Regions from separate parts of the Pantoea sp. X-Soil-MYKO-1785 genome, predicted to be linked through region 2. Evidence: predicted binding sites of a transcription regulator. Region 2 holds the regulator's gene; each other region holds the start of a gene.
What was found. The regulator PurR, encoded in region 2, represses purine synthesis genes. The targets are predictions, from matches to a motif close to CANGCAAACGTTTGCNTG.
Positions count from the first base shown of each region.

Region 1: a site for PurR is predicted at 3,114-3,131, ahead of rbsD (D-ribose pyranase). Genes of this name have one in related genera too.
Region 3: a site for PurR is predicted at 4,110-4,127, ahead of gcvT (glycine cleavage system aminomethyltransferase GcvT). Genes of this name have one in related genera too.
Region 4: a site for PurR is predicted at 5,952-5,969, ahead of AC6I8D_RS06630 (amino acid aminotransferase). Genes of this name have one in related genera too.

Region 1 is NZ_AP036000.1:4,178,528-4,186,513, reverse strand. Features, by position in the region: gene kup (low affinity potassium transporter Kup) at 1-363, shown strand, start outside; gene qseC (quorum sensing histidine kinase QseC) at 394-1,737, opposite strand; gene qseB (quorum sensing response regulator transcription factor QseB) at 1,725-2,396, opposite strand; gene AC6I8D_RS19855 (YgiW/YdeI family stress tolerance OB fold protein) at 2,559-2,960, shown strand; gene rbsD (D-ribose pyranase) at 3,143-3,562, shown strand; gene rbsA (ribose ABC transporter ATP-binding protein RbsA) at 3,570-5,078, shown strand; gene rbsC (ribose ABC transporter permease) at 5,075-6,046, shown strand; gene rbsB (ribose ABC transporter substrate-binding protein RbsB) at 6,073-6,948, shown strand; gene rbsK (ribokinase) at 7,011-7,940, shown strand; gene rbsR (ribose operon transcriptional repressor RbsR) at 7,954-7,986, shown strand, end outside.
Region 2 is NZ_AP036000.1:1,794,607-1,802,592, reverse strand. Features, by position in the region: gene AC6I8D_RS08385 (alkene reductase) at 1-930, shown strand, start outside; gene gloA (lactoylglutathione lyase) at 1,046-1,453, shown strand; gene rnt (ribonuclease T) at 1,573-2,238, shown strand; gene AC6I8D_RS08370 (Grx4 family monothiol glutaredoxin) at 2,284-2,619, opposite strand; gene AC6I8D_RS08365 (C40 family peptidase) at 2,984-3,769, shown strand; gene cydH (cytochrome bd-I oxidase subunit CydH) at 3,828-3,917, opposite strand; gene purR (HTH-type transcriptional repressor PurR) at 4,199-5,224, shown strand; gene punR (DNA-binding transcriptional activator PunR) at 5,221-6,126, opposite strand; gene punC (purine nucleoside transporter PunC) at 6,233-7,435, shown strand; gene cfa (cyclopropane fatty acyl phospholipid synthase) at 7,748-7,986, shown strand, end outside.
Region 3 is NZ_AP036000.1:3,409,500-3,417,485, reverse strand. Features, by position in the region: gene pepP (Xaa-Pro aminopeptidase) at 29-1,351, shown strand; gene ubiH (2-octaprenyl-6-methoxyphenyl hydroxylase) at 1,348-2,526, shown strand; gene ubiI (FAD-dependent 2-octaprenylphenol hydroxylase) at 2,540-3,742, shown strand; gene gcvT (glycine cleavage system aminomethyltransferase GcvT) at 4,180-5,277, shown strand; gene gcvH (glycine cleavage system protein GcvH) at 5,301-5,687, shown strand; gene gcvP (aminomethyl-transferring glycine dehydrogenase) at 5,768-7,986, shown strand, end outside.
Region 4 is NZ_AP036000.1:1,428,995-1,436,980, forward strand. Features, by position in the region: gene mukB (chromosome partition protein MukB) at 1-1,294, shown strand, start outside; gene ldtD (L,D-transpeptidase) at 1,445-3,259, shown strand; gene mepK (peptidoglycan L,D-endopeptidase MepK) at 3,445-3,993, shown strand; gene AC6I8D_RS06625 (MBL fold metallo-hydrolase) at 4,033-4,662, shown strand; gene AC6I8D_RS06630 (amino acid aminotransferase) at 4,697-5,887, opposite strand; gene ompF (porin OmpF) at 6,125-7,228, opposite strand; gene asnS (asparagine--tRNA ligase) at 7,530-7,986, opposite strand, start outside.

The DNA.
Region 1 (7,986 bases), 2.4 Mb from region 2:
GAACGGGTAGTGCTGCTGACGCTGCGTACTGAGGATGCGCCCTACGTGCACAATGTGCGGCGGGTGACGATTGAGCAGCTATCGCCGACCTTCTGGCGCGTGGTGGCCAGCTATGGCTGGCGCGAAACGCCGAACGTGGAGGAGATTTTCCACCGTTGTGGGCTGGAAGGGCTGAACTGCCGGATGATGGAGACCTCTTTCTTTATGTCGCATGAGTCGCTGATTATCGGCAAACGGCCGTGGTATCTGCGGCTGCGTGGCAAGCTGTTCCTAGCGTTGCAGCGCAATGCGTTACGCGCCCCGGACCAGTTTGAGATCCCGCCAAACCGGGTGATTGAGTTAGGCACTCAGGTCGAGATTTAACCTGTGCAACCCGCCTGACCGGTGGGTTTTTTATGACCAGCGCAGCGTTACGCACAATCCGCCGCCCGGGCGCTGGCTGAACGCCAGCTGCATCGCGTGCAGCTGAGCGATATTGCGCACAATCGATAATCCCAGCCCGCTGCCGCTTTTCTCCTGGCCGGGCGGTCGCCAGAAACGCTCGCCTAACCGTTGCCGATCGGCTTCACTCAGACCCTCTCCGTTATCCTCGACGGACAGGCTGTTGGCCGCGAGCCGCACATCCACTTCACTGCCGGCGGGAGTATAGCGAATCGCGTTATCCAGCAGGTTGCGTACCAGCAGCGAGAGCAACAGCGGATGGCCCTGAATTACTGGTTCAGCTTCCGCGTGCAGACGCAAGGTTACGCCAGCTTTATCCGCCAGCGGCAGTTGCGCCGCCAGCGTTTCCTGCAGCGTCTGTTTTAACGACACCGGTTCAAAGGCACTGCGGGCATCATCCGCTTCCACCCGCGACAGGGTAAGCAGCTGATCCACCAGCCGGGTGGCGCGCGTAATGCCGCTATCCAGCTGTTTCAGCGCATGGGTGCGCATCGCTTCATCGTCGACGGCCAGCTGGATCACTTCGCTTTGCACCTGCAACGCAGCCAGTGGACTGCGCAGCTCATGCGCGGCATCTGAGGTAAAACGCCGTTCACGTTGCATCATTGCATTGATGCGGCTGAACAGGCCGTTCAGCGCAAAAATTAGCGGCTGCACCTCTTTCGGCACCCGTTCGGCCTGCAAAGGAGTACCGTCATCCGGCGCTCGCTGCGCCAGTTGCGTAGCCAGCTGCTTTAACGGACGTAATTCCGACCAGACCAGGCCGATCAGCAGCAGCAGCATAAAAGGCAGGGCGATCAGCCAGGGTAATACGCTGGCCTGCATCAGATCACCGGCCATCTCATCGCGATATTCTCTCTCCTGGCCGACCACCACGCGGAACTGCTTGTCTGGCGTGGTCAGCCAGACAAAACGCCAGCGGTCATCATCATTAGTGAGCTGGCCATCATGAAACCCCTGGTAGTCCGCCTCAAACGGCAGGTATCTGCCATTATCGCCATCGTTGAGCACCTGCCGGCCATCAGGGGTGAAGACAGCAAATGCCAGCGCGTCATCATCCTGATCGCCACGGTGGTGCCGCAGCAGCTGTCGGGTTTTTGGCAGTGACGGCGCGTCAAGCGAGGCGTAATCGAGGGTCAGCAGGCGCTTGGCCAGCAGCATCTGCTGGGTGTCGAACAGCTCGTTAATGGTGTCTCGCGTCTGATGCCAGGCACTGAGGCTGGCACTGGCCCAGCAGATGCCCAGCAGCAGCACAAAACCGATGCCAAGCCGCAGAAACAGACTTATCGATCGCATTCTGTCGCTCCAAGGGTGTAGCCGACGCCGTGCAGCGTGCGGATAAACTGGCTGCCGAGTTTCTTACGCAGATGATGAATATGCACTTCCACCGCATTGCTGGAGACATCGGCGTCCCAGCTATACAGTTTTTCTTCCAGCTGGCTGCGGGTCAGCACCCGTCCAGGGTTGCGCATAAACAGCTCCAGCAGCGCCAGCTCGCGGCTTTTCAGCTCTATCGGCTGGCCGTCGCAGGTGACGCTGTGGCTGTCGGGCTTCAGTACCACGTTGCCATGACGCAGCTCCGGTTGCAGCTGACCATGCCGGCGGCGGATCAGCGCCTGTAAGCGGGCTGCCACTTCGGTCAGGGCGAACGGTTTGCAGAGATAATCATCCGCACCCATCTGCAGCCCTTCGACTCGCTGATCGAGCGCATCGCGCGCCGTCAGGATCAGCACCGGCACATCCTGCCCTTGCTGACGCCACTGTCGCAGGATATCCAGCCCGTCCCGTTCGGGCAGAGACAGATCGAGGATCACCGCATCCCACGGCGCGGCGTTTAATGCCTGAAATCCGGCCTCGCCGGAGGTAAACCAGTCGACGCTAAATCCCAGCTTACCCAGTCCCGCTTTAATCCCGTCGCCAATTAAGCGATCGTCTTCTATCAGTAAAATACGCATCATTTCTCCCGGCGGTGATAGCGCTTTATACGAAGCAGACAGCCGCTTGTACAGCGCATTTCGGCGAAAATGGCTTATTTTTGCTTCTTAAGAAGCTGTTAAGAACCTTATGGTCAACTAGGCTCAACAAAACGAAACACATCATGGAAACGAGGTGACAAAATGAAAAAGCACGCTGCAATTTTAGCTGTCGTTATGCTGGCTTCTGCCCCGGTTTTTGCTGCTCAGCAAGGCGGCTTCGTCGACCCCAACGCCCCGGCGGCACAGGTTCAGAGCCGACAGGGCGGCTTTAGCGCTGACCACACCAGTGTGGTGACGGTGAAGCAGGCAGAAGAGATGAAGGATGACAGCTGGATTACCGTACGCGGTAAGCTGGAAAAACAGATCGGCGATGAAGATTATCTGTTCCGCGATCAGACCGGTACCATGAAAGTCGAGATCGACCATAAGCACTGGAACGGCCAGACTATCTCGCCAAAAGATACCGTTGAACTGACCGGTGAGCTGGATAAAGATTTCAACAGCATCGAAATGGACGTTAAACAGGTGAAGAAACTGCCTTAAACGTCCAGCCCGGGACCGCATCAGCGGTCCTTTTTTCTGCCCTGCTGCCCGCCTTAATTCAAATTTTCCGCCGCATAAGCGAAACGTTTCGATAGCGATCACAAATTTCAGCTTCGCCGATTGAGTTGCTGGCGGCTTTTCATACACTCCTGTCAGCGAAACGTTTCGCTGTGGAGTGAAAAATGAAAAAAGGTCGCTTGTTAAACGCTGAACTCTCTCACGTGATTGCCCGTCTGGGTCACACTGATACGCTGACGATTGCCGACGCCGGTTTGCCGATCCCGGCAGGACCGCAACGCATCGATTTAGCCCTGATACCGGGTACGCCCGATTTTATCGAGGTGGTTAAGGCCGTCACGCTTGAGATGCAGGTAGAAAGCGCCCTGATTGCGGAGGAGATTAAGCAGCACAATCCGCCGCTCCATCGCGCACTGCTCGCCGTGCTCGAAGCCTTGCAACAGCACCAGGGGAATAGCATCACCATCCGCTACACCAGCCATGAACAATTCAAACAACAAACGCAACGCAGTCAGGCGGTCATTCGCAGCGGAGAGTGTTCTCCGTTTGCGAATGTCATCCTGAGCGCCGGTGTGACCTTCTGAGGCCGCTATGCAACCTTTACTGCAGCTCAACGGCATTGAAAAATCGTTCCCTGGGGTAAAAGCCCTGAAGGGTGCTTCGCTGAATGTCCGGGCAGGACGCGTTATGGCGCTGGTGGGTGAAAACGGTGCCGGCAAATCCACCATGATGAAAGTGCTGACCGGAATTTATCAGTTCGACGCCGGTTCGCTGCACTGGCTCGGCCAGGAGACCCGCTTCAATGGCCCTAAAGCGTCACAGGAAGCGGGCATCGGCATTATTCATCAGGAACTGAACCTGATCCCTCAGTTAACCGTGGCGGAGAATATATTTCTCGGTCGCGAATTTGTTAACCGTTTTGGCCGCATCCAGTGGACGCGCATGTATGCCGAAGCGGATGCGTTGCTTAAGCGGCTTAATCTGCGCTTCAACAGCCACAAGCTGGTCGGCGATCTGTCGATTGGCGATCAGCAAATGGTCGAAATTGCCAAAGTGCTGAGCTTTGAGTCGCAGGTGATCATCATGGATGAGCCGACCGATGCGCTGACGGATACCGAAACGCTGTCGCTGTTTCGGGTGATCAACGAACTGAAAGCGCAGGGCTGCGGCATCGTCTATATCTCACATCGTATGAAAGAGATCTTTGAGATCTGCGATGACGTCACGGTGTTCCGTGACGGCCAGTTTATTGCCGAGCGTCCGGTCAGCGAACTGACCGAAGAGAGCCTGATCGAAATGATGGTCGGTCGCAAACTGGAAGATCAGTATCCTCATCTGGATCAGGCGCCAGGCGAGGTGCGGCTGAAAGTCGACAACGTCAGCGGTCCCGGCGTGCACAACGTCAGCTTCAGCCTGCGCAAAGGTGAAATTCTGGGCATCTCCGGACTGATGGGCGCGGGCCGTACCGAACTGATGAAAGTGCTGTATGGCGCGTTGCCGCGCTATCAGGGCAGCCTGTGGCTCAGCGGTCGGGAAGTGGTGACGCGTTCGCCACAGGATGGGCTGGCTAACGGCATCGTCTATATCTCGGAAGACCGTAAGCGTGACGGCCTGGTGCTGGGCATGTCGGTCAAAGAGAACATGTCGCTGACCGCGCTGCGCTATTTCAGTCATGGCGGCGGCACGCTGAAGCATGCGGCTGAGCAGCTGGCGGTGGGTGACTTTATCCGGCTGTTCAACGTGAAAACCCCCTCTATGGCTCAGCCGATCGGGCTGCTTTCCGGCGGCAATCAGCAGAAAGTGGCGATTGCCCGCGGCCTGATGACCCGTCCCAACGTGCTGATTCTTGATGAGCCGACCCGTGGCGTCGATGTTGGCGCGAAAAAAGAGATCTACCAGCTGATTAACCAGTTTAAAGCCGAAGGGCTGAGCATCATCCTGGTCTCTTCTGAAATGCCGGAAGTATTAGGAATGAGTGACCGCATCCTGGTGATGCATGAAGGCCGTTTAAGCGGCGAATTTACCCGTGAAGAAGCCACTCAGGAGAGCCTGATGGCCGCCGCCGTAGGCAAGCAACACAGCGAGGATTTAGTGGTATGACGACCCAATCTTTACCTGCCAGCCGCCGCTGGTTTAGCAAAAGCTGGTTACTGGAACAAAAGTCGCTGATTGCGCTGATGGTGTTAATTGCCGTGGTGGCGAGTCAGAGCCCGAACTTCTTTACCGTAGCCAACCTGTTCAACATTCTGCAGCAGACTTCGGTGAACGCCATTATGGCGGTCGGCATGACGCTGGTGATTCTGACCTCGGGTATCGATCTCTCGGTGGGCTCGCTGCTGGCGCTGACCGGGGCGGTAGGCGCGTCGCTGGTTGGCATGGAAGTGAATGCGCTGGTGGCCGTGGCGGCGTCTCTGGCGCTCGGCGCAGCGATCGGTGCGCTGACCGGCACCATCGTGGCGCGCGGTAAGGTGCAGGCATTTATCGCCACGCTGGTGATGATGCTGTTGTTGCGCGGCGTCACCATGGTCTACACCGACGGCAGCCCAATCAGCACCGGGTTTAATGCCAACGCCGATCTGCTGGGCTGGTTTGGTATTGGTCGTCCGCTGGGTATTCCTGCGCCGGTATGGCTGATGGCGCTGGTGTTTATCGCCGCCTGGTACATGCTGCACCACACCCGCCTCGGCCGCTACATCTATGCGCTGGGTGGCAACGAAGCCGCGACTCGCCTCTCCGGTATCAATGTTAATCGCGTCAAGGTCATCGTCTATTCACTGAGTGGCATGCTGGCCGCGCTGGCGGGCACCATTGAGGTGGCGCGTCTCTCCTCAGCGCAGCCAACGGCCGGTACTGGCTATGAGCTGGATGCAATTGCCGCCGTGGTGCTGGGCGGTACCAGCCTGGCGGGCGGTAAAGGACGTATTGTCGGCACGCTGATTGGTGCGCTGATCCTCGGTTTCCTTAATAACGGCCTGAACCTGATGGGCGTCTCTTCGTACTACCAGATGATCGTTAAAGCGGTGGTAATCCTGCTGGCGGTGCTGGTGGATAATAAAAGCAGTAAATAACTCTGACCTTTACACAGGATGAAATGATGAAAAAGTTAACCGCACTGGCCATGATCCTTGGCGCGACGCTCAGTACCAGCGCCATGGCAAAAGAGACCATCGCGCTGGTGGTATCGACCCTCAATAACCCGTTCTTTGTTTCACTGAAAGAGGGCGCACAAAAAGAAGCCGACAAACTGGGTTACAACCTGGTAGTGCTGGATTCGCAGAATAACCCGGCGAAAGAGTTAGCGAACGTGCAGGATCTGACGGTGCGCGGCACCAAACTGCTGCTGATCAACCCAACCGATTCTGATGCGGTCGGCAACGCAGTGAAGATGGCTAACCAGGCCAACATCCCGGTCATTACCCTGGACCGCGTGGCCGCGCAGGGCACGGTGGTCAGCCACGTCGCCTCTGATAACCGTTTCGGCGGGAAAATGGCCGGTGACTTCATCGCTAAAAAAGTCGGCGAAAGCGCCAAAATTATTGAACTGCAGGGCATTGCCGGCACCTCCGCAGCCCGTGAACGTGGCGAAGGATTCAAACAGGCTGCTGATGCCCACAAGTTCCAGATCCTTGCCAGCCAGCCGGCTGACTTTGATCGCACTAAAGGGCTGAACGTGATGCAGAACCTGCTGCAGGCCCACCCGGATGTGCAGGCGGTGTTTGCGCAGAATGATGAAATGGCGCTGGGTGCACTGCGTGCGCTGCAGACCGCCGGTAAAACCGATGTGATCGTGGTGGGGTTTGACGGCACCGCTGATGGCGTGAAAGCGGTAGAAGGTGGCAAACTGTCTGCGACCGTGGCACAGATGCCAGACAAAATTGGCATGATCGGCGTTGATACCGCTGATAAAGTGCTGAAGGGTGAAAAAGTGAAGGCGATCAACCCGGTCGACCTGAAGCTGGTCACTCAATAACTCAAAGAAAAGCAGGGCACTGCGCCACCCTCCCGGTGGCGCACTTATTCCGGACTCCCCTAATGAGCAAAAACGCAAAACTGGCCGTTCTTGGCAGCATCAACGCTGACCACATCCTTAATCTGGCGCACTTTCCTCGTCCCGGTGAAACGGTGATCGGGCAGAATTATCAGATTGCGTTTGGCGGTAAAGGTGCCAATCAGGCCGTGGCTGCAGGGCGTGCTGGCGCGGATATCGCTTTTATCGCCTGTGTGGGCGCGGATGACATTGGCGAACGTATTCGTCAGCAGCTGGCTCGCGACAATATTGATACTGCCCCGCTAGAAGTGGTGGCGGGCGAGTCGACCGGGGTGGCGATGATTTTCGTCAACCGTGAAGGCGAGAACAATATCGGCATTTATTCAGGCGCTAACGCCGCGTTAACGCCGGACTGTGTGGCACGTCATCAACAGGTGATCGCCGAAGCTGATGCGCTACTGATGCAGCTGGAGTCTCCACTGGAAAGTGTGCTGGCGGCGGCGCGTTTCGCCAGAGAGCAACAGACTCAGGTGATCCTCAACCCGGCACCGGCTACGCCGCTCTCCGATGAACTGCTGGCGTTGATCGACATTATTACGCCGAATGAAACCGAGGCGGAAATCCTGACCGGGATTGCCGTTCACAACGATCAGGATGCGGCCCGGGCTGCGGCGGCACTGCATGCCAAAGGCATCGATACCGTACTGATTACGCTGGGCCGGCGCGGTGTCTGGCTGAGTGAACAGGGCCAGGGGCAGCGCATTCCGGGCTTTAGCGTTAAGGCGATTGATACCATTGCCGCGGGCGATACCTTTAATGGTGCCTTTATTACCGCGCGACTGGAGCAGAAACCGATGCAGGATGCGGTGCGCTTTGCGCATGCCGCTGCGGCTATCGCCGTAACCCGATCCGGCGCGCAGCCCTCCGTGCCGTGGCGCGCGGAGATCGATGACTTTTTGCAGCAGCAGGATTAAGCGCTTGGCCACCATGAAAGATGTCGCTCGCCTGGCGGGTGTCTCT
Region 2 (7,986 bases):
ACCGAAGCCACCCAGGTCTCTTTCCAGGCGAAAGGCTATGCCGGCGCACCCGGCTTGCATACTCAACCGCAGATTGCGGCGTGGAAAGCGATTAACGAAGGCGTTCATCAGGCTGGCGGACACACTGCCGTGCAGCTGTGGCACACCGGCCGCATCTCACATAACAGCGTGCAGCCAGACGGTAAAGCTCCGGTTGCACCCTCCGCTATCGCCGCTGGCACCCGCACCTCGCTGCGTGCCGCTGACGGCAGCGTTTATCGCGAAGAGACCTCGTTGCCACGTGAACTGACGGTGGCAGAAATTCAGCAGATCGTGGCCGATTTCGGCCAGGCGGCAGCCAACGCCCGTGAAGCCGATTTCGACCTGCTGGAACTGCACTCGGCGCACGGTTACCTGATCCATCAGTTCCTCGCGCCGGGCTCTAACCAGCGTACCGACGAATATGGCGGCAGCATTGAAAAACGTGGCCGTTTTGCGCTGGAAGTGGTTGATGCCGTGATCGCTAACTGGTCAGCTGACCGGATCGGTATCCGCGTATCACCGATCGGCAGCTTCCAGAATCTGGACAACGGTCCGGATGAAGAAGAAGCGGCGCTGTGGTACATCGGTGAACTGGCGAAGCGCAATATCGCCTATCTGCACCTCTCCGAGCCTGACTGGGCCGGCGGTAAGCCATACAGCGACGCGTTCCGTGAAAAAGTCCGTAACCTGTTCCCTGGGGCGATTATCGGTGCGGGTGCCTACACCGTTGAGAAAGCGGACGACCTGATTGCGCGTGGCCTGATCGATGCGGTTGCGTTTGGTCGCGATTACATCGCCAACCCGGATCTGGTGGAGCGCCTGCAGCAGGATGCGCCGCTCAACCCGCAGCGTCCGGAGAGCTTCTACGGCGGCGGTGCTGAAGGCTATATCGATTACCCAACGCTGTAAGAGAGCGGGCTGCTATCCGGCAGGATGGCAGCCATTATTCATTGGCGATTTTGATCGCTATACTTAGCGCTTGTGTCATCCGGCGATGGCGTTTTGATTATCAAAGAGGATGTTTATGCGTTTACTTCATACCATGCTGCGCGTTGGCGATCTGCAACGCTCAATCGACTTCTATACCCGCGTGCTGGGCATGCGCGTGCTGCGTCAGAGTGAAAATACCGAATATAAATATACGCTGGCGTTTGTTGGTTATACCGAAGAGAGCGAAGGCGCAGTGATCGAACTGACCTACAACTGGGGCGTTGATAAATATGACCTCGGTAACGCTTACGGTCACATCGCGCTGGGCGTCGACGACGTTGCTGCCGCCTGCGAACGTATCCGTAACGATGGCGGCAACGTCACCCGTGAAGCGGGTCCGGTGAAAGGTGGCTCAACCATCATCGCCTTTGTTGAAGATCCTGATGGTTACAAAATCGAACTGATCGAGAACAAACACGCCGGTCACGGCCTGGGCAACTAAACCTGCTCTTCAGCCTGCCCTGTCGGGTGGGCTGACCTCTTCTGCTCCTCTTCATCTGCTGCACCCGGGCCAGATTTTTGCCATAATGCGCGCTGCCCTTTTTCTGCAATGAGATCCTGATGTCTGAATCGAATTCCCCCAATGCACTCAATCAACGTTTCCGTGGCTTCTATCCGGTGGTCATCGACGTCGAAACCGCCGGCTTCAACGCGCAGACCGACGCGCTGCTGGAGATCGCCGCTACCACGCTGAAAATGGATGACGAGGGCTGGATCCATCTCGACCAGACGCTGCATTTTCACGTTGAACCGTTTGTCGGGTCGCTACTGCATCCTGAAGCGCTGGCGTTCACCGGTATCGACCCCAGCAATCCGCTGCGCGGCGCAGTGAGTGAATATGAGGCGCTGCACGCCATCTTCAAGATGGTGCGTAAAGGCATTAAGGATACCGGCTGCAATCGCGCCATTATGGTGGCGCATAATGCGACCTTTGATCTGAACTTCATGAACGCGGCGGCCGAGCGTGCCAGCCTGAAGCGCAACCCTTTCCACCCGTTTGCCACCTTTGATACCGCGGCGCTGAGCGGACTGGTGCTGGGGCAGACCGTGCTGGCGAAGGCGTGTAAAGCCGCGGGCATGGCGTTTGACAGCACCCAGGCTCACTCGGCGCTGTATGATACCCAGCAGACCGCTATTTTGTTCTGTGAACTGGTGAATCGCTGGAAACGGCTGGGTGGCTGGCCCCTGCCCTTCGCCGAAGGCGAAGCAGCCGCGAGCGCTGACTGAGGGATCTGCAATGAAAAAGGCCGACGCGATGTCGGCCTTTTTGTTTTATTCCGCTTCTTTAAACTTCTCTGCGGTCTCTTTAATCAGCGACTGCAGTTCACCGCGCTGGAACATCTCAACGATGATGTCACATCCGCCGACCAGTTCGCCATCAATCCACAGCTGCGGGAAGGTTGGCCAGTTGGCATATTTCGGCAGCTCTGCACGAATGTCTGGGTTCTGCAGAATATCCACGTAAGCAAAACGCTCACCGCAGGCTGACAGCGCCTGAACCGCCTGCGCAGAGAAACCGCAGCTTGGCAGTTTCGGGGAACCTTTCATGTACAGCAGGATCGGGTTTTCTGCGATCTGGCGCTGAATTTTTTCTACAGTACTCATAATTGCCTTCCTTAATTCATTACTTCGTGTTTGTTTATTGTAGCGACTTCGCCCCAGGACTGAAAACGAGATTTTGGCCGTTGCCCGATTAAATCGCCATGTTTGTTAACTCCTGTTTTCGGCCCTGTTAACCCATGATTATTAACCGCAGGTAACATATTAATAATTTGCAATAGTTTTGTAGATATAAGATGCTGAAAATGCTCATTTTCGACACAACTGTGCGTGTCCGAAAGATTAATAAAAAAAGGCGTTACGGTTTTCAGGCGAACTGGACTAGAATGGCTTCGGCACTGATCCTGGATCAGATTATTCCCAACTTTGTCGTGGTGCGTAGTGGCCCTGACAACTTAACTAAAACCGGACTATGCGTTTAATCATTACGCTTTTCATCCTTGCCTTTGCGCAACTGTTCTTCAACATCGCTTCTGCTTCCCCGCAGGCGCCGGTGAATGTCAGTTCGCATAAAGCAGAGAAAAAGAGTGCGCGCGAAGATGAGCGCCGCAAGCGTCGCCCGTTGAAAACGTCGGCGAAGAAAACACGCGTCAGCCCGATCCAGAAGCTCAAACTCAAAAAACAGAAAAAAAGCGAACTCAGCGCCAGCCATCTTTCCGCAAAGAAAAGCAAAACTCCACTCAAAACCGCCAGTAAAAAACGTTACGGCCATCAGCGTACGCTCAAAACCGCAGACGCCAGCAGCAGTGACATCGGCACCATTAAAATGAGCAAGTCACATCGTCAGCGCTACCAGAAAGCGCGTGAGACGGCGATGACCAAGCTGATGGGCCAGCTGGGCAAACCCTATCAGTGGGGCGGCACCTCACCGCACACCGGTTTCGACTGCAGCGGCCTAGTCTGGTACGCCTATAAAGATCTGGTCAAGTTTAAGATCCCGCGTACCGCCAATGAGATGTACCACCTGCGCGACGCCGCGCCGGTAAAACGCGAGTCGCTGGAGAAAGGCGATTTAGTCTTCTTCCGGATTAATGGTCGCGGCACCGCCGATCACGTTGGGGTTTATCTCGGCAACGGCAAATTTATTCAGTCACCTCGCACCGGCAAAGATATTCAGATCAGTGCGCTGGGTGAAGATTACTGGCAGCGCCACTACATCGGCGCGCGGCGGGTAATGACCCCGAAAACCATTCGTTAAGCGGCTTCGCTACGCGAAAATCAAACAGAGAAAAGCCGGGCGATGCCCGGCTTTTTCATTAGTGCAGCACCGCTGTAAAGCTAAAGGCGACGATCATCAGCAGACAGCCGACGGTAGTCATCAGGGCCAGTTTCAAATCAGTACTCATTTAGCGCTCCTTAGTCACATATTTTGTAGGGATAAGCCATTTTCCCATAGGGGCTGGTAAAAATCTCGTTTTATCCGTTCAGCCTTGTTAGAATCCTGCCTTTGTTGCGCAACGCGCGCAATCCCGGTTCCGTTTGCTCTCCTTTTCAGGCGCTCATTACCCGCCAGACGCCTGTTTACCGGTCAGAAAAGCTGCATAATTGCGGGGAAAACCCTGAGCAGACGCAAACGTTTAACATTATGCTTATCATTGCGTTAGATAAGCCCTGGAGTCCGATTTTAATGGCAACAATTAAAGATGTGGCAAAACGCGCCGGCGTCTCAACGACCACCGTTTCGCACGTCATCAACAAAACGCGTTTTGTCGCTGAAGAGACGCGCAACGCGGTCTGGCAGGCGATTCAGGAACTGCACTATTCACCGAGCGCGGTGGCGCGCAGCCTGAAGGTGAATCACACCAAAACGCTGGGCCTGCTGGCAACCTCCAGCGAAGCGCCCTACTTTGCTGAAATTATTGAAGCGGTGGAGAATCACTGCTTCGATAAAGGCTACACCCTGATTCTGGGCAATGCGCACAACGACCTGCAAAAGCAGCGTGCCTATCTCAGCATGATGGCGCAGAAGCGCGTCGATGGACTGCTGGTGATGTGCTCTGAGTATCCGGACGATCTGTTAAAGATGCTGGAAGAGAATCGCAATATCCCGATGGTGGTGATGGACTGGGGTGAATCACGCGCTGACTTCACCGACACGGTGCTGGATAATGCCTTTCAGGGCGGCTACCTGGCCGGACGTTATCTGATTGAGCGCGGTCACCGTGATATTGGCGCGATTCCCGGCCAGATGGAACGCAACACCGGCGGCGGACGTCACGCGGGTTTCCTCAAGGCGCTGGAAGAAGCAGGCATTCAGCCGCGTGCCGAATGGATCGTGCAGGGCGACTTCGAGCCGGAGTCGGGCTATCAGGCGATGCAGCAGATCCTGTCGCAGAAACAGCGTCCGACTGCGGTGTTCTGCGGGGGCGATATCATGGCGATGGGCGCGATTTGCGCCGCCGATGAGATGGGATTGCGGGTGCCGCAGGACATTTCGGTGATCGGTTATGACAATGTGCGCAACGCGCGCTACTTTGCGCCTGCGCTGACCACGGTGCATCAGCCAAAAGCGCAACTGGGTGAGAAAGCGCTGGAGATGTTGCTGGATCGCATCACCAGTAAACGTGAGATTTCTCAGACCATCGAAGTACACCCAACGCTGATTGAACGCCGTTCGGTGGCTGACGGTCCGTTCCGCGACTACCGCCGTTAATCTTCGCTTAACCACTCCTGATTAAGCGTTTGCGCATCACCCAGATAGCTGAGTAACCAGCCCGTTGCCGGTGATGCGCGATCTTCCGCCCAGCTTACGCAACAGGGACTGTCCGGAAACGCGACCGGCAACGTTAATTCTACCAGCGCTCCGCTGTCCAGTAATGGCCGCGCCAGATGCCCAGGCACCATCGCCACGCACAATCCCTCCAGCACGCAATCCAGTCCGGTCTGCCATTCCGGCACCACCAGCCGACGCTGATTGTCGAGCGTCCACGTCATCCGGCGCGGCAGCGCGCGCGAGGTATCTTCCAGCACCAGCGACGGCCAGCTGCGCAGGGTGTCGTCGTCAATCTGGCTCACCCCGGTCAGCGGATGGTGGTGCGCCACCACACAACGCCAGTTGAGCGTCCCCATGTCGCGAAAGGCAAAGCGTCCGCCGACCGGTATCGCCTGAGTGGCACCGATAGCCACTTCAACCCGATCATCGGCCAGCGCATCCCAGACGCCGTTAAACACTTCATAACTGATGTGCAACTCCATGTCGGGGAAATGGCGGTAAAAATCCTTGACTAACTGCCGGGTGCGCTGCGGCTTGACGATGCAGTCGACCGCAATACTCAGCTGTCCACGCCAGCCGTTAGCCAGCTGCTGACACTGGCGGCGGGTGGCGAGCATTTTTTTGATAACGCTGCGCCCTTCCCGGACAAAATGCTCGCCGGCGGGGGTTAATACCACCTCGCGATGCTGGCGCTCAAACAGCGGTACCGCCAGCCACGTTTCCAGCTGACGCACGGTGTAGCTGATAGCTGACGGCACCCGATGCAGCTCCTGCGCCGCGGCGCTGAAGCTGCCACCGCGCGCCACCGCATCCACCACCTCTAAAGCATATTCTGACCACATAATCTGCCTTCAAATTTTTTAACAGCAACCGGCAAATATTAGCGTTTCACAGCGGCAAACGCACCTTTTACACTCTGCCGCGTTCAACCTGCAAAATGAGAATCAGATGTCACCGTCAAAAGGATTTATGCCGTATCTCGCTCTGCTGAGCATGCTGGGCTTTTTAGCCACCGATATGTACCTGCCCGCCTTTGGCGCGATGCAGCAAACCTTTAACACCTCACCCGGCCTGATCAGCGCCAGTATGAGCCTGTTCCTGGCGGGATTTGCCTGCGGTCAGCTGTTCTGGGGACCACTGTCAGACCGCATCGGCCGCAAGCCGGTATTGCTGGCCGGTCTGGCGCTGTTTGCCGTCGGCTGCGCCGGTATGCTGTGGGTCAATGATATTTATCTGATGCTGGCGCTGCGCTTTGTTCAGGCGATCGGCGTCTGTGCCGCAGCCGTTAGCTGGCAGGCGCTGGTAGTCGATCGCTATCCGGCGGCGCGGGCCAACAAAGTGTTCGCCACCATTATGCCGCTGGTGGCGCTCTCACCGGCGCTGGCACCGTTGCTGGGTGCCTGGCTGATCGGCCATTTTCACTGGCGTTCTATTTTCCTGGTGCTGACGCTGATTGCCGTGGCGCTGATCCTTACCACCCTGCGCCTGCCGGGCAGCCGTAAAGCCAAAGGTGAACAAGGCGCACAGCCTGGTTTTTTCACCCTGCTGAAGTCGCGGGTCTACAGCGGCAACGTGCTGATCTACTCCGCCTGCTCCGCCAGCTTTTTTGCCTGGCTGACCGGCTCGCCGTTTATTCTGGCCGATCTGGGCCTGACGCCCGCCGACATCGGTCTGAGCTATCTGCCACAGACGGTTGCATTCCTGATTGGCGGTTTCGGCTGCCGCGCCCTGCTCAACCGTTTTACTGGCGCACAGTTGCTGCCGTGGCTGCTGGCGATCTATAGCCTGAGCATTCTGGCGCTGTTTGCGGTTGCGCTTTCCGGCCACAGTACGCTGGTCAACCTGCTGCTGCCGTTCTGCGGCATGGCGCTGGCCAATGGTGCCATCTACCCGATCGTGGTTTCCGCTGCGCTGATGCCTTTCCCTGACGCCACCGGTAAAGCGGCAGCATTGCAGAATACTCTGCAACTGGGATTATGCTTCGCCGCCAGCCTGGCCGTCTCGGCCGGACTGACGCAGCCGCTGCTGACCACTACCCTGATGATGGCGCTGACTATCCTGCTCGCCCTGCTCGGCTTCGTGATGCAGCGTGTTGCAAACGCACAATCTGATGTTGCCACCCCCTCTACCGCCTGCCAGGATAATCACTGAAGCAATGATTTTTTAGTTAGCTCACTAACAATAAGTCATTGAATATTGACCCGCGTGGGAATATACTCATTCGGGTCAATAAATCCGCATCAAATCAACAACATAATAACATTACACAATGATTGGCAACCGGCTCGCCGGGAGGATGTCTGCGCGCACGTCAGGATTTATGCGTCGGATCCTTTTGCACCATTTCAATCCTCTGTATCACGCCAGATATCTGGTTTACAGAGTCATCCGTGACTTTTCTCAATTCCTGAAGAAATTGACTATTCTTTTTCAGGTTAAGATTGGACAGGTGGTGGAGAAGCTATGAGTTCATCGTATGTAGAAGAAGTGAGCCTCGAAGAAAACCATTGGTATCGCATCGTTCACGAACTGCTGGAAAAAGCAGATATCGAAATTAATGGTTCACGAAGCTGGGATATTCAGGTTAAAAATCCTGACTTCTTTAAACGTGTTCTGCAGGAGGGATCGCTGGGTCTGGGCGAAAGTTATATGGACGGCTGGTGGGAATGCGATCGGCTGGATATATTTTTCCACCACGTACT
Region 3 (7,986 bases), 1.6 Mb from region 2:
AACAGGTCAGATTACAGGGAGTGCAGAGATGATTTCACTGGACAGATTCCAGCAGCGTCGACAGGCGCTGTTAGCGAAAATGGTTCCTGGCAGCGCCGCGTTGCTGTTTGCCGCGCCTGAAGTGACGCGCAGCAACGACACTGAATACTCATTCCGTCAAAACAGCGACTTCTGGTATTTCACCGGCTTCAACGAGCCGCAGGCGCTGCTGGTGCTGATTAAAAGTGATGAAACGCATAACCATAGCGTGCTGTTTAACCGGGTACGCGATCTGACGGCAGAAGTCTGGTTCGGACGTCGTCTGGGTCAGGATGCGGCACCGGCAACGTTGGGTGTCGATCGCGCCCTGCCGTGGAACGATATTGGCGAGCAACTGCACCTGCTGCTCAACGGTCTGGATGTGGTTTACCACGCGCAGGGTGAATATGCGCAAGCTGACACGCTGGTGTTTAACGCGCTGGATAAACTGCGCCGCGGTTTCCGCCAGAATCTTAGCGCACCGGCCACGGTGACCGACTGGCGCCCGTGGGTGCATGAGATGCGCCTGTTCAAAGATGCCGATGAGATTGCGCTGTTACGCCGCGCTGGCGAAATCAGCGCGCTGGCCCATACCCGTGCGATGCAGGCCTGTCGCCCAGGGATGTTTGAATATCAGCTCGAAGGCGAAATTCATCACGAATTTAATCGCCACGGGGCGCGCTTTCCCGCCTACAACACCATTGTTGGCGCCGGTGAAAACGGCTGCATTCTGCACTACACCGAGAATGAAAGCGAACTGCGCGACGGCGACCTGGTGCTGATCGACGCTGGCTGCGAGTTCCACGGCTATGCCGGTGACATTACCCGTACTTTCCCGGTTAACGGCAAGTACAGTGCCCCGCAGCGCGCACTGTATGACATCGTACTGACATCGTTGTATACCGCGCTCAGCCTGTTCCGTCCGGGGATCAGCATCCGCGAAGTGAATGATGAAGTGGTGCAGATTATGGTCAGCGGACTGGTTGAACTGGGGGTGCTGCAGGGTGAGGTCGACACACTGATTGCCGAAGAGGCGCATCGCCAGTTTTATATGCATGGCCTCAGCCACTGGCTGGGGTTAGATGTGCATGATGTCGGTCACTATGGCACGCCCAGCCGCGATCGCGTGCTTGAGCCAGGCATGGTCCTGACCATTGAGCCAGGGCTTTACATCGGCCCGGATGCCGATGTACCGGCAGAATATCGCGGCATTGGTATTCGTATCGAAGATGACATTCTGATCACCGAAACCGGCAATGAAAATCTTACCGACAGCGTGGTGAAGGATGCCGCAGCGATCGAAGCATTAATGGCGGCGGCAAAAACAGCATGAGCATTCTGATTGCCGGTGGCGGCATGACCGGCGCGACGCTGGCGCTGGCAATATCCCATCTGACCCAGGGCCGGTTGCCGGTGACGCTGATTGAAAGCAGCGAACCCGCCAGCCGGGCACACCCCGGCTATGATGGTCGCGCCATTGCGCTGGCGGCGGGCACCTGCCAGCAACTGGCCGATATCAACCTGTGGCAGCGCATTGCCGGCTGCGCCACGCCAATTACCCGGATTCATGTTTCCGATCGCGGTCATGCGGGCTTTGTTTCGCTGGCGGCGGCTGACTATGACATTCCGGCGCTGGGGCAGGTGGTAGAGCTGTTTGATGTCGGACAGCGTCTGTTTACTGAACTGAAGAAAGCGCCGGGCGTCACTCTGCGCTGTCCGGCTCGCGTTACTCAGGCCAGCCGCAGCGAGCAACAGGTAACGGTAACGCTTGATAATGGCGAGCAGCTAAATGGCGATCTGCTGGTGGCGGCAGACGGCTCACGCTCTGCGCTGGCCGCCTCCTGCGGCATTCAGTGGCAAACCGATGACTATCAGCAGCTGGCGTTGATTGCCAACGTCACTACGGCGTTGCCACATCAGGGGCAGGCGTTTGAACGCTTCACCGAGCACGGTCCGCTGGCCCTGTTGCCGATGTCAGATCATCGCCTGTCGCTGGTGTGGTGCCATCCGCTGTCACAGCGTGACGCGCTCACGCGCTGGAGCGAAGCCGAATTCCTCAGTGAACTGCAGCGGGCGTTTGGCTGGCGGCTGGGCAAATTTACCCATGCCGGCCAGCGTGAATATTACCCGCTGGCGCTGCACCGGTCGCTACAGCCGGTCACACATCGTGTGGCGGTGGTCGGCAATGCGGCGCAGACGCTGCACCCGATTGCCGGACAGGGCTTTAACCTTGGCCTGCGTGACGTAATGTCGCTGGCCGGGACGCTGGCGTCAGCCCATCAACAGCAAAAGGATCCCGGCAGCTATGCGGTACTGCAACATTATCAGCAGCGCCGTGAGCAGGATCGCGCCGCGACCATCGGTATTACCGACGGCTTAGTGCGTATCTTTGCCAACCGTCATACGCCGTTGGTCATCGGGCGTAATCTGGGTCTGCTGGCGATGGATCATCTGCCGTGGCTACGAAATCAACTGGCTGAGCGCACGCTTGGCTGGGTTAAGCGTTAATAAAGAGGCTTTGATGCAAACTTTTGATGTGGTGATTGCCGGTGGCGGTATGGTCGGACTGGCAGTGGCTTGTGGCCTGCAGGGCAGCGGACTGCGCATCGCGGTACTGGAAAAATCTCCCGAGCCGCCAGTCAGCCTGAGTGATACACCCTCGATTCGCGTCTCGGCTATCAATGCGGCCAGTGAGCGTCTGCTACAGAAGCTGGATGTCTGGTCGACCATTCTCTCGCTGCGTGCCAGTGCGTATCACGGTATGGAAGTGTGGGATAAGGACAGTTTCGGCAGTATCGCCTTTGACGATCGACAGCAGGGGCTGTCTCACCTGGGCCATATTATCGAAAATCCGGTGATTCATCGCGCCCTGTGGCAACGCGCCAGCGCCTGCAGCGACGTGACGCTGATGGCATCCGCCGAGCTGCAGCAGGTGGCGTTTGGCGATAACGAAGCCTTTATTACCCTGCAGGATGGCAATATGTTAACCGCGCGTCTGATGATTGCGGCTGACGGAGCCAACTCCTGGCTGCGTAACAAAGCCGATATCCCGCTGACCTTCTGGGATTACGATCATCACGCGCTGGTCGCTAACGTCCGCACCGGGATGCCGCACGATGCGGTAGCGCGTCAGGTGTTCCATGGCGACGGTATTCTGGCTTTCCTGCCGATGCAGGACCCGCATCTGAGTTCGATTGTCTGGTCGCTGTCACCGCAGGAGGCGAGCCGGCTGGAGAGCATGCCGGAAGCGTTATTCAATCAGCAGCTGTCGGTGGCGTTTGATATGCGGCTCGGCCTGTGCCAGCTGGAAAGCGAGCGTAAATCGTTTCCTCTGACGGCGCGCTATGCGCGTAATTTTGCCGCACATCGTCTGGCGCTGGTCGGGGATGCGGCCCACACCATTCATCCACTGGCAGGGCAGGGCGTAAACCTGGGCTTTATGGACGCGGCGGAACTGATCGGTGAGATTCGCCGACTGCATCAGCAGGGTAAAGATATCGGACAGCACCTCTATCTGCGCCGCTACGAACGCAGCCGCAAGCACAGCGCCGCGCTGATGCTGGCTGGCATGCAGGGCTTCCGCGAGATGTTTGCCGGTAACAACCCGGCCAAAAAACTGCTGCGCGATGTCGGCCTGAAGCTGGCAGACAGCCTGCCGGGCGTTAAACCGCGGATGCTGAAGCAGGCGATGGGCCTGAATGACCTGCCGGCGTGGCTACGCTGAACCCCGATCTGACCCGCTTCTGAGCCAGCATTTGCTGGCTTTTTTTCTGTCTGAAACCCCTCTGCACCATCACAAGGCAGTGCCGCACCACTATCGCCCCTCGTTTGATTTATTCTAATTTTGCCGCTCAATTCGCATTACTTTTTCTTATTTGGTGACTTGTCGGTGACGGCATTTTTTTAACATCCTGAACGGCTTCTCGCATAAATTTGCTGCGTATATTTAACCTCCCTACATTTATTGCGCGATTAATCACAAAATCGCAGTTTTTTATCCTGCCGGTGATTATTCCTGGTTAGGCTGTGCATCAGCTTTCGACCCCGGTTTGCTTATGGTGAATCGTCAGGTTCGGTGGTAACGTCAGCTTAAAGAGAACGTTTGCGTCGGCACGGTTTGCGGCGCGGTTTGGTACTCACTCGCTTCTGCACAGGATGGTTATGACTCAGCAAACACCTCTGTTTGAACAGCATCAGGCCTGCGGCGCTCGCATGGTGGATTTTCATGGCTGGATGATGCCGCTGCACTATGGCTCCCAGATGGATGAGCATCATGCGGTGCGCAATGACGCCGGCATGTTTGATGTCTCCCACATGACCATTGTTGACCTGGAAGGCCCGCGTACCCGCGAATTCCTGCGCTACCTGCTGGCAAATGACGTGGCAAAACTGACTCAGCCCGGCAAGGCGCTCTATACCGGCATGCTGAATGCATCGGGTGGCGTCATTGATGATTTGATTGTTTACTTTATGAGCGAAGACTTTTTCCGGCTGGTGGTGAACTCCGCGACGCGGGAGAAAGACCTCGGCTGGATCGCTGAACATGCGCAGGGCTATGGCATTACGCTCACCGAACGTGACGATCTGGCGCTGATTGCCGTGCAGGGGCCGCAGGCCCAGCAAAAAGCGCAGACGCTGTTCAGCGAGGCACAACGGCAGGCGGTTTCCGGCATGAAGCCGTTCTTCGGCGTGCAGGCGGAGGCGCTGTTTATTGCCACCACCGGCTACACCGGTGAAGCGGGATATGAGATTGCGTTACCGGCAGAAGAGGCGGCCGATTTCTGGCAACGGCTGCTGGCCGCCGGGGTTAAACCTGCCGGTCTCGGTGCACGTGACACGCTGCGGCTGGAAGCCGGCATGAACCTGTACGGTCAGGAGATGGACGAAGGCGTTTCACCGCTGGCTGCCAACATGGGCTGGACGGTGAGCTGGGAACCGGCCGACCGTGACTTTATCGGGCGTGAAGCGCTGACGTTACAGCGCGAACGCGGCACTGAAAAACTGGTCGGGCTGATCCTGACCGAAAAAGGCGTGCTGCGTAACGGCCTGCCCGTGCGCTTTACCGACGATCAGGGCCAGCCACAGGAAGGAATCATCACCAGCGGTTCGTTTTCGCCCACTCTGGGTTACAGCATTGCCCTGGCGCGCGTCCCAGCCAGTATCGGTGACACCGCCATCGTTGAGATCCGTAACCGCCAGATGCCGGTAAAGGTTACCCGACCGATTTTTGTCCGCGCCGGTAAACCGGTCGCCCAGTAAATTTTATTCAGGAGAAATGGCCAATGAGCAATGTGCCGAATACGTTGAAGTACCGCGACAGCCACGAGTGGGTGCGCAAAGAAGAAGATGGTTCTTACACCGTAGGCATCACTGAACACGCGCAGGAATTGCTGGGTGACATGGTATTTGTCGATCTGCCTGAAGTCGGCGCAACCTTTGCTGCCGGTGAAGAGTGTGCGGTCGCCGAATCCGTCAAAGCAGCCTCCGACATCTATGCACCGATCAGCGGTGAGATTGTTGCGGTCAACGAGCTTCTGTCCGATTCGCCAGAGCAGGTCAACAGCGAACCTTATGGCGGCGGCTGGTTATTCAAAATCAAAGCCAGCGACGAGTCTGAAATTGACACGTTGCTGGATGCGGACGCTTACAAAGCCTCTATCGACGAGTAATCGTCAGGCGGCCTCGCGCAGAGGCCGCAGATTTCTGTTTGCACTTTCTGTTCCCCAGCCCGATTCAGGATTTACTGCTAATGACCCAGACTCTCAGCCAGCTTGAACACAACGGTGCATTCATTGAGCGCCATATCGGTCCTTCACCCGAGCAGCAAGCGATGATGCTTGAGGCGATTGGTGCCCCCTCGCTGGAGGCGTTAATCGGCACCATTGTCCCGGCCGACATTCAGTTGCCCGGCCCGCCAGCGGTAGGTGAAGCGGCGACGGAACAACAGGCGCTGGCTGAACTGAAAGCGATTGCCAGCCAGAATCTGCGTTATAAATCCTGGATCGGGATGGGATATAGTGCGGTGATCACCCCTCCGGTTATCCTGCGCAATATGCTGGAAAATCCAGGCTGGTACACCGCGTATACTCCCTATCAGCCGGAAGTCTCGCAGGGACGGCTGGAGGCGTTATTAAACTTCCAGCAGGTGACCCTCGATCTGACCGGTATGGATATCGCCTCGGCCTCGCTGCTGGACGAAGCGACCGCTGCGGCAGAAGCGATGGCGATGGCCAGACGCGTCAGCAAGCTGAAAAGCGCCAACAAATTCTTTATTGCCGATGATATTCATCCGCAAACGCTGGATGTGGTGCGGACCCGCGCCGAAACCTTTGGTTTTGAACTGATTATCGATCGGGCTGAAAAAGCGCAGGATCATGACGATCTGTTTGGCGTGCTGCTGCAACAGGTTGGCACCACCGGTGAAGCGCACGATTACAGCGCGCTGATTGCCACGCTGAAAGCCCGCAAAGTGGTGGTCAGCGTCGCAGCAGATTTCATGTCGCTGGTTCTGCTGGAAGCGCCAGGCAAACAGGGTGCCGACATTGTCTTTGGCTCCGCGCAACGCTTTGGCGTGCCGATGGGGTACGGCGGTCCTCACGCCGCCTTCTTCGCCAGCCGCGATGAGCATAAGCGCTCAATGCCGGGCCGCATCATCGGCGTCTCGCGCGATGCCGCCGGTAATAGCGCGCTGCGCATGGCGATGCAGACCCGTGAACAGCATATTCGCCGTGAAAAGGCCAACTCTAACATCTGCACCTCACAGGTGCTGCTGGCGAATATCGCCGGCCTGTATGCGGTATTCCACGGTCCGGCCGGACTGAAACGCATTGCCTCACGTATTCACCGTTTTACCAACATTCTGGCGGCGGGCCTGAAACAGGGTGGCCTGACGCTGCGTCATCAGCACTGGTTCGATACGCTGACGGTTGAGGTAACAGACAAAGCGGCGGTGCTGAACCGCGCCCAGAGCTTTGGCGTCAACCTGCGAAGCGATATTCACCATGCTGTTGGCATCACGCTGGATGAAACCACCCGCCGTGAAGATATTCTGGCGCTGTTCGCCATTCTGCTGGGCGATGCGCACGGCCTGGATCTGGATAAGCTCGACAGCGAAGTCGCGCTGGAGAGCCAGTCGATTCCCGCCGGTTTGCAGCGCCACAGCGATATTCTGACCCATCCGGTGTTCAACCGTCATCATAGCGAAACAGAGATGATGCGCTACATGCACAGCCTGGAGAAAAAGGATCTGGCGCTGAATCAGGCGATGATCCCTCTGGGCTCCTGCACCATGAAGCTCAATGCTGCGGCAGAAATGATCCCGATTACCTGGCCGGAATTTGCCGAACTGCACCCGTTCTGCCCGGCAGAACAGGCCAGCGGTTATCTGCAGATGATCGGTCAGCTGTCACAGTGGCTGGTGCAGCTCACCGGTTACGACGCGCTTTGCATGCAGCCGAACTCCGGCGCACAGGGCGAATATGCCGGTCTGCTGGCAATTCGTCGTTATCATGAAAGCCGCAATCAGGGCGACCGTCACCTCTGCCTGATCCCCAGCTCGGCGCACGGCACCAATCCGGCGTCGGCCCAGATGGCCGGCATGGATGTGGTGGTGGTGGCCTGTGACAAGCAGGGCAACATCGACCTCGGCGATCTGCGTGAGAAAGCGGCACAGGCGGGCGACAAACTCTCCTGCATCATGGTGACCTATCCGTCAACGCACGGCGTTTATGAAGAGACTATCCGCGAAGTCTGCCAGATTGTGCATCAGTACGGCGGTCAGGTTTACCTCGACGGCGCAAACATGAATGCCCAGGTCGGTATCACCACGCCGGGCTACATTGGCGCGGATGTCTCGCACCTTAACCTGCATAAAACCTTCTGTATCCCGCACGGCGGCGGCGGACCGGGAATGGGGCCGATTGGCGTAAAAGCGCATCTGGCACCGTTTGTTCCAGGCCATAGCGTGGT
Region 4 (7,986 bases), 370 kb from region 2:
TACGGCGCTGAGCCATAACCGTGCGCGGCGTAATCAGCTGGAGAAACAGCTGACCTTCTGTGAAGCGGAAATGGAAAACCTGCAGAAGCGACTGCGCCAGCTGGAACGTAACTATCATCAGGTTCGCGAACAGGTGGTCAGCGCCAAGGCGGGCTGGTGTACAGTGCTGCGGCTGGTGAAAGAGAATGGTGTCGAACGTCGCCTGCATCGTCGTGAACTGGCTTACCTGAGCGGCGACGAGCTGCGTTCTATGTCGGATAAGGCATTGGGTGCGCTGCGTCTGGCGGTAGCCGACAACGAACATCTGCGTGACGTGCTGCGTCTGTCGGAAGATCCGAAACGTCCGGAACGTAAGATTCAGTTCTTTATTGCAGTTTATCAGCATCTGCGCGAGCGTATTCGTCAGGATATTATTCGCACCGACGATCCGGTCGAAGCGATTGAACAGATGGAAATTGAGCTGAATCGCCTGACGGAAGAGCTGACCGCGCGTGAGCAGACGCTGGCTATCAGTTCGCGCAGTGCCGCTAACATTATCCGCAAAACCATTCAGCGTGAGCAGAACCGTATCCGCCAGCTGAACCAGGGCCTGCAAACCGTGAGCTTTGGTCAGGTGCGCAGCGTGCGGCTCAACGTCAACGTGCGGGAAACGCATGCGATGCTGCTGGATACGCTGTCGGAAGAGCATGAGCAGCATCAGGATCTGTTTAACAGTAATCGTCTGACCTTCTCAGAGGCGCTGGCGAAGCTTTATCAGCGCCTCAATCCGCACATCGATATGGGCCAGCGTACGCCGCAGACCATTGGTGAGGAGCTGCTGGACTACCGTAACTATCTTGAAATGGAAGTTGAGGTTAACCGTGGTTCTGACGGCTGGCTGCGCGCAGAAAGTGGCGCACTGTCAACCGGTGAAGCGATCGGAACCGGGATGTCAATTCTGGTAATGGTGGTACAGAGCTGGGAAGAGGAGTCGCGCCGCCTGCGCGGTAAAGACATTTCGCCATGCCGGTTGCTGTTCCTCGATGAAGCGGCCCGTCTCGATGCGCGCTCTATCGCCACGCTGTTTGAGCTGTGCGAGCGGCTGGAAATGCAGCTGGTGATCGCCGCGCCGGAAAACATCAGTCCGGAGAAGGGTACGACTTACAAGCTGGTGCGTAAGGTGTTTAACAACACCGAACACGTGCACGTGGTTGGACTGCGCGGTTTCGCTGCCGATCCTTCTCCGGCCCGACGTCAGGATGAGAGCGATTCGCTGCCCGATTTAGCCGGTGAAAAATCGCAGGCGGAAACGTAGTCAAAAACAGAACCATTGGTTAATCTGGTAACGGCATTTGTCGCGTGAGGCAAATGCCGTTTTTGTTTGTATACTCAACATTATGAGTAAGCAGCCCGGTCGCAGTAGTTTCAGGGAACGCTGCGCAGTTGAACAGATGAGGGGGCAGGGATGTTGCTGGCAAATAGGTTTAAACATCATCGCGTTGGTTCATTGTTAGCGCTGGCGCTAACCGTGGTTCCATTTACGCTGCCGCAGGCCGCTGTGATCGCCGCTATGCCGGGGATCACTCAGGGGGCGACGTCAGTTACCGAAAGTCAGCAACAGATACGGCAGGCCTTCTCCAGCGCCGATCAGCCATTTTACCTGCCTTCACTGGCCACGCTGTATGCGTCGCGTCACATGCAACCAATCTGGCAGGATCGCCAGGCGGTGCAAAAGTTTCAGCAGCAGCTGGCGGAAGCCGCGCTTTCTGGCGTGCAACCCCAGTTTACCCGTTGGATTGAACGTCTGACCGATCCGGCGATTTCTGGTTTTGCCCGTGATGTGACGCTTTCTGATGCGATGCTCGGCTACCTGCAGTTTGTCTCCAGCGTGCCCACTCAGGGTGAAACCTGGCTCTACAATAACGTGCCGTATAAGCTGGCCCAACCGTCGGTATCAGTGGTAAATCAGTGGCAGAACGCGGTGAATGCCGGTTCTGACAGCGTGTTTATCACCTCACTGGAACCGCAGCACCCGCAATATCGCCCGATGCATGCTGCGCTTAAAACATTGCTCAGCGACAAACGGCCGTGGCCACAGCTGAAAAATAGCGAAACCCTGCGTCCGGGACAGGTGAGTGATGATGTGCCGGCGTTACGTGAAATTCTGCAGCGCAGCGGGATGCTGACCGCCCAGACCACCGCACCTGCACCGGATGAGGACGCAGTTCCGGTTTCAACCGTGCCGGTCAGCCACAGCGACCAGCCGGTAGTGGTCAGTCCGTCGGCTACGCCGGTCACCGATCTGCCGGTCTCATCGCCACAGTCACCGGGCAACGTGCAAAGCCTGACGCCGGATACGAATAACAGCGCGAATGTCTACGACACGACGCTGGTGGCGGCGGTGAAACGTTTTCAACAGTGGCAGGGACTGGATAGCGATGGAGCAATCGGTGCCAGAACGCGTCAGTGGCTTAACGTGTCACCGCAGATGCGCGCCTCCCTGCTGGCGCTGAATATCCAGCGACTGCGTTTGCTGCCGGATGATATGCACAACGGCATTATGGTGAACATCGCCAACTACTCACTGATTTACTACAACAATGGCAACAAGATTTTGTCATCACGGGTGATCGTCGGTCGTCCCGATCGTAAAACGCCGCTGATGCGCAGTGCGCTGAACAACGTGGTACTGAATCCACCGTGGAACGTGCCGACCACGCTGGTGCGCAAAGATATCATTCCGAAGGTGAAGCAGGACCCTGGCTACCTGTATAAACATGGCTATACGCTGCTGTCAGGCTGGAGTGAAGATGCCGAGGTGATTGACCCCAGCATGATCGACTGGAGCATGGTATCAGCCTCCTCGTTCCCGTATCGTCTGCGGCAGGCTCCAGGTCAGATGAACGCGCTGGGACGTTACAAATTCAACATGCCGAGTTCGGATGCTATCTATCTGCATGACACGCCGAATCATAATCTGTTCCAGCGCGACATCCGTGCGCTGAGCTCAGGCTGCGTGCGGGTAAACAAGGCTTCTGAACTGGCCGGACTGTTGCTGCAGGATGCGGGATGGAATGATTCCCGCATCTCCAGCACGTTGAAGCAGGGCGATACCCGCTACGTGCCGATTCGCCATCGTATTCCGGTCAACCTCTATTATCTGACCGCCTGGGTCGCTGATGACGGCAAACCGCAGTTCCGAACAGATATTTACAATTATGATGACACGGCACGTTCAGGCAGCCAGGCGCTATTACGGGCTGAACAATTGCTGCTCTAGTGATTGATTTTCAATCGTTAGGCCTCTTCCTCCGCGAATGTACTTCTTCATTAAAAGGCGATCCCACCCGGGATCGCCGCACAAAGCTGCCCACGATGGGTTGACGCCTCTGTGAGAGAAAGTTATGGTTCGGCCTGTGCGCTTTTTGCACATTTCTATGGCTTCACTCTCAGGTAATACGGTTAATGTCTACTATTGATTCTTTTCGTCGCAAGCTACTGCTTTGCGGAAGTGCTGCCGCCGGACTGGCATTATTGCCGGCTTCTGCAAGGGCTTCACTTTCAACTTCTCGCCCGCGGGTATTAACGCTTAATAATCTTCATACGGGTGAAACCCTTAAAACTGAATTTTTTAATGGTAAGAGTTACGACAGGGATGAGTTGTCACGATTAAATCACTTTTTCCGTGACTATCGCGCCAATAAAGTGAAAAGCATCGACCCCCATCTGTTCGACCAGATTTTCCGTCTGCAGGCGCTGCTGGAAACCCGTAAGCCGGTACAGCTGGTTTCCGGTTATCGCTCCCTGGCCACCAATAATATGTTGCGTGAGAGCGGCCCAGGCGTGGCGAAACACAGCTACCACACCAAAGGACAGGCGATGGATTTCCACATTGAAGGCGTTAGCTTAGCCAATGTACGCAAAGCGGCGTTATCTCTGCGCGCGGGTGGTGTAGGATATTATCCTCGCAGCAACTTTGTGCACATTGATACCGGGCCGATCAGGCACTGGTAACGACGCCGGCAACGCTGCGTGAGCCGGTCATGGAGCGTTATGAATTACCATATTATTCCTGTTACAGCCTTTGCTCAGAACTGCTCGGTTATCTGGTGCGATACCACCGGGGAGTCGGCGCTGGTCGATCCGGGCGGTGATGCCGAACGTATCAAACAAACGCTGGAACAACACAAACTGAAACCCGCGCAGATTCTGCTCACCCATGGTCATCTCGATCATGTCGGGGCGGCGGTCGAACTCGCGGCATTTTATCAGGTGCCCGTCGTTGGACCGCAGAAACGCGATGCGTTCTGGCTGGAAGCGTTACCGACGCAGAGCCGCATGTTCGGGCTGGACGAGTGTGCGCCTTTCACGCCGGATCGCTGGCTGGAAGAGGGTGACAGCGTGCAGGTCGGACTGGTGACGCTGGAGGTATTACACTGTCCGGGCCATTCGCCAGGTCACGTGGTGTTCTTTGATCGTCAGGGACGCCTACTGATCTCAGGCGATGTGATTTTCAACGGCGGTGTCGGCCGCACTGATTTCCCGCAGGGCGATCATCAGCAGCTGATCGACGCCATCCGGACAAAATTACTGCCGCTGGGCGATGATGTGACTTTCCTGCCGGGGCACGGGCCGATTTCAACACTGGGCCGTGAACGGATCAGTAATCCTTTTCTGCAATAAAAAATGGGCCGGCTGGCCCATTTTTTCATCACGATTACAGCACCGCGACAATCGCCTCACACAGCGCCGACATATTGTCTGGCGTCATGCCCGCCACGTTTACCCGTCCTGAGTTAACCGCATAGACCGCAAACTCTTCACGCAGGCGAATCACCTGATCTTTGGTCAGGCCGCTAAACGAGAACATCCCGTTCTGCCGGATGATGAAGCTGAAGTCACGCTGCGCACCTTTCTCTGCCAGGGTATTCACGAACAACTGACGCATACGCTGGATACGCTGGCGCATGTCTGACAGCTCCTGCTCCCAGATGGTACGCAGGGCATCGTTGCCGAGGATGGTGGCAACCACGGCCGCACCGTGAGCCGGCGGATTGGAATAGTTGGCGCGGATAGTGTATTTCACCTGGCTGAAGGCGGTATCGGCCACGTTGGCATCAGCGGCCACCAGCGTAATGGCCCCGACGCGCTCGTTATACAAACCAAAGTTCTTTGAATAGGAGCTGGCGACAATCAGTTCCTGATGCGACGCGGCAAAAATACGCAGTCCTTCCGCATCTTCTTCCAGGCCACGGGCGAAGCCCTGATAGGCAAAGTCGAATAACGGTAACCAGCCGCCAGCCTGCGACAGCTGTGCCAGTTGCTGCCACTGTTCAGCCGTGGGATCGATGCCGGTTGGGTTATGGCAGCAGCCGTGGAATAGCACCACGTCGCCCGCCTGCACCTGTTTCAGCGACGCCAGCAGGCCATCAAAATCCAGCGAGTGATTTTCCGCATCGTAATACTGGTATTCACATACCTCAAGACCGGCAGCATTGAACACATTTTTATGGTTCGGCCAGCTGGGATTGCTGACCCAAACCCGTTTAACGCTGGTCTGGGTGGCAAGGAAATCCGCCGCCACGCGCAGCGCACCGGTTCCGCCTGGGGTTTGTGCTGTACGCGCACGACCGGCGGTAATCAGCGCGCTCTGGTTGCCAAACAGCAGCGCCTGGGTACAGCGGGCGAAATCAGCCAGACCATCAATGCTGAGATAGTTTTTAGTGGTTTCGTTTTCCAGCAGGTACTGTTCGGCTTTCTTAACGCTGGTCAGCACCGGGGTCTTGCCGGTTTCGTCTTTATAGACGCCGATACCGAGGTTAATTTTGTTAGGGCGGTCATCAGCGCGAAACAGATCGGCCAGCCCAAGAATGGGATCGGCGGGTGCAGCAGAGATCGATTCAAACATGAGTCAGGTCCAGTAGCGGGAACGTTAGCAAAATGAGCTCTCAGGTTAGCGTCAGGCCAGGCAAAAGCCAACCGTTTGCGAGACTTATTGATACATTTTGCGCGCCTGCTTCCGCTCTGCCCGCCGTCAGTGGAGCATGAATGAGGAAAGGAGCAGGAGAAATGCGCTATTGCCGGCTAACAGACATAAAAAAACGGGGCCGATGGCCCCGTCTTTAAACATCTTCTGACAGCGAGATTAGAACTGGTAAACCAGGCCAACCGCTACAGTATCATCAGTGTTCAGACCCAGACGGTTGTTGTCATCCAGCTGGTTGATCTGATAGTCCACATAGGTAGACATGTTTTTGTTGAAGTAGTAGGTTGCGCCGATATCAATGTATTTGATCAGGTCAGCATCGCCCACGCCTTCGATATCTTTGCCTTTAGACTGAACGTAGGCGATAGATGGACGCAGACCGAAGTCGAACTGATACTGTGCAACCAGTTCAATGTTCTGTGCTTTGTTGGCGAAAGCGGTGGTATCGGTGCCCGGACCAGTTGTCAGCGTGAACGGCGTTGAGTTACGGGTTTCACCGTAGTAAGCCGCCAGGTAGACATTGTTTGCATCATACTTCAGACCGGTTGCCCAGTTTTCAGCGCGTTTACCCTGACCTACAACAGTACCGTTAGCTGCAACGCCAGCGGCCTGTGCATCGGTACGGTCGCTGCTGCTATAGGCACCCACAACACCTACACCGATTGGTGAGACGTAAGAAGTTGACAGACCCCAGCCGTCGCCGTTCGAACGACGAATTTCATCACGCTCGTTTTTGCCCTGATACTGAACGGCGAAATCCCAGCCATCTACCAGGCCAAAGAAGTTAGTGTTGCGGTAAGTCAGCAGGCCGGTGCTACGACCGTTCATGAAGTTATCTGAGTATCCTGAGTCGCCACCGAACTCTGGCAGCATATCGGTCCAGCCGATTGCATCGTAAACCACACCGTAGTTACGGCCGTAGTCGATTGAGCCAGCATCACCGAATTTCAGACCGGCAAAGCCCAGACGGGTTCTGTTACCGTCTTGCGCATCATCGCCTTCAGAGTTGTTAGCCTGAACGTTGTATTCCCACTGGCCGTAACCGGTCAGCTGGTCGTTAATCTGAGTTTCACCCTTGAAGCCGAAGCGAACGTAAGTATTGTCGCCATCGTTGCCGTCGTTATCAGAGAAGTAGTGCAGGCCAACGGCTTTACCGTACAGGTCCAGTTTGTTGCCGTCTTTATTATAAATTTCGGCTGCGTTTGCTGCGCCTGCGGCTAACAGAGCAGGGATAACCACTGCAAGAATATTGCGCTTCATCATTATTCATTACCCTCGTTGGAGTTATTTGTACACCTGCCACTGCCGTCAAGAAACCTTTACGGGAACCTTGAAAGAAGTTTGGTGTCTTCCTGTGTCTGCACGCATCTTTCCATCCCCCCAGCCTTAATTCTACCTCGAAAATGCTACGAAACTCGTAATCTGGTTTCAAAAGGAAAATATGTATTACAAAATGTAAAAAACACGGAACTTTGTGAGAGAACTCAAAATTTACAAAAATAAAAAAAGGCCGGCAGTGCCGACCTCTTTATATATATGAATTTCTTATAATTAATGCAGAAAGTTAGAAGCTCGCATTACGTGGAGTACGTGGGAAGGGGATAACGTCCCTTACATTTTGTACACCGGTGACATAAGCGATCAAACGTTCGAAACCTAATCCAAAGCCAGAATGTGGCACGGTACCGTAGCGACGCAGGTCACGATACCACCAGTAATCTTCTTTATTCAGACCCATTTCTTCGAGACGTGCGTCGAGAACATCCAGACGCTCTTCACGCTGCGAACCACCGATAATTTCACCGATGCCCGGTGCCAGTACGTCCATCGCCGCTACGGTTTTACCGTCGTCGTTCAGACGCATATAAAACGCTTTAATGTCTTTCGGGTAGTTTTTCACCACCACAGGCGCTTTAAAATGCTTCTCGGCCAGGTAACGTTCATGCTCAGAGGAGAGATCGATACCCCACGACACCGGATTCTCAAAGCTCTGACCGCAGTTGATCAGAATCTCAACCGCG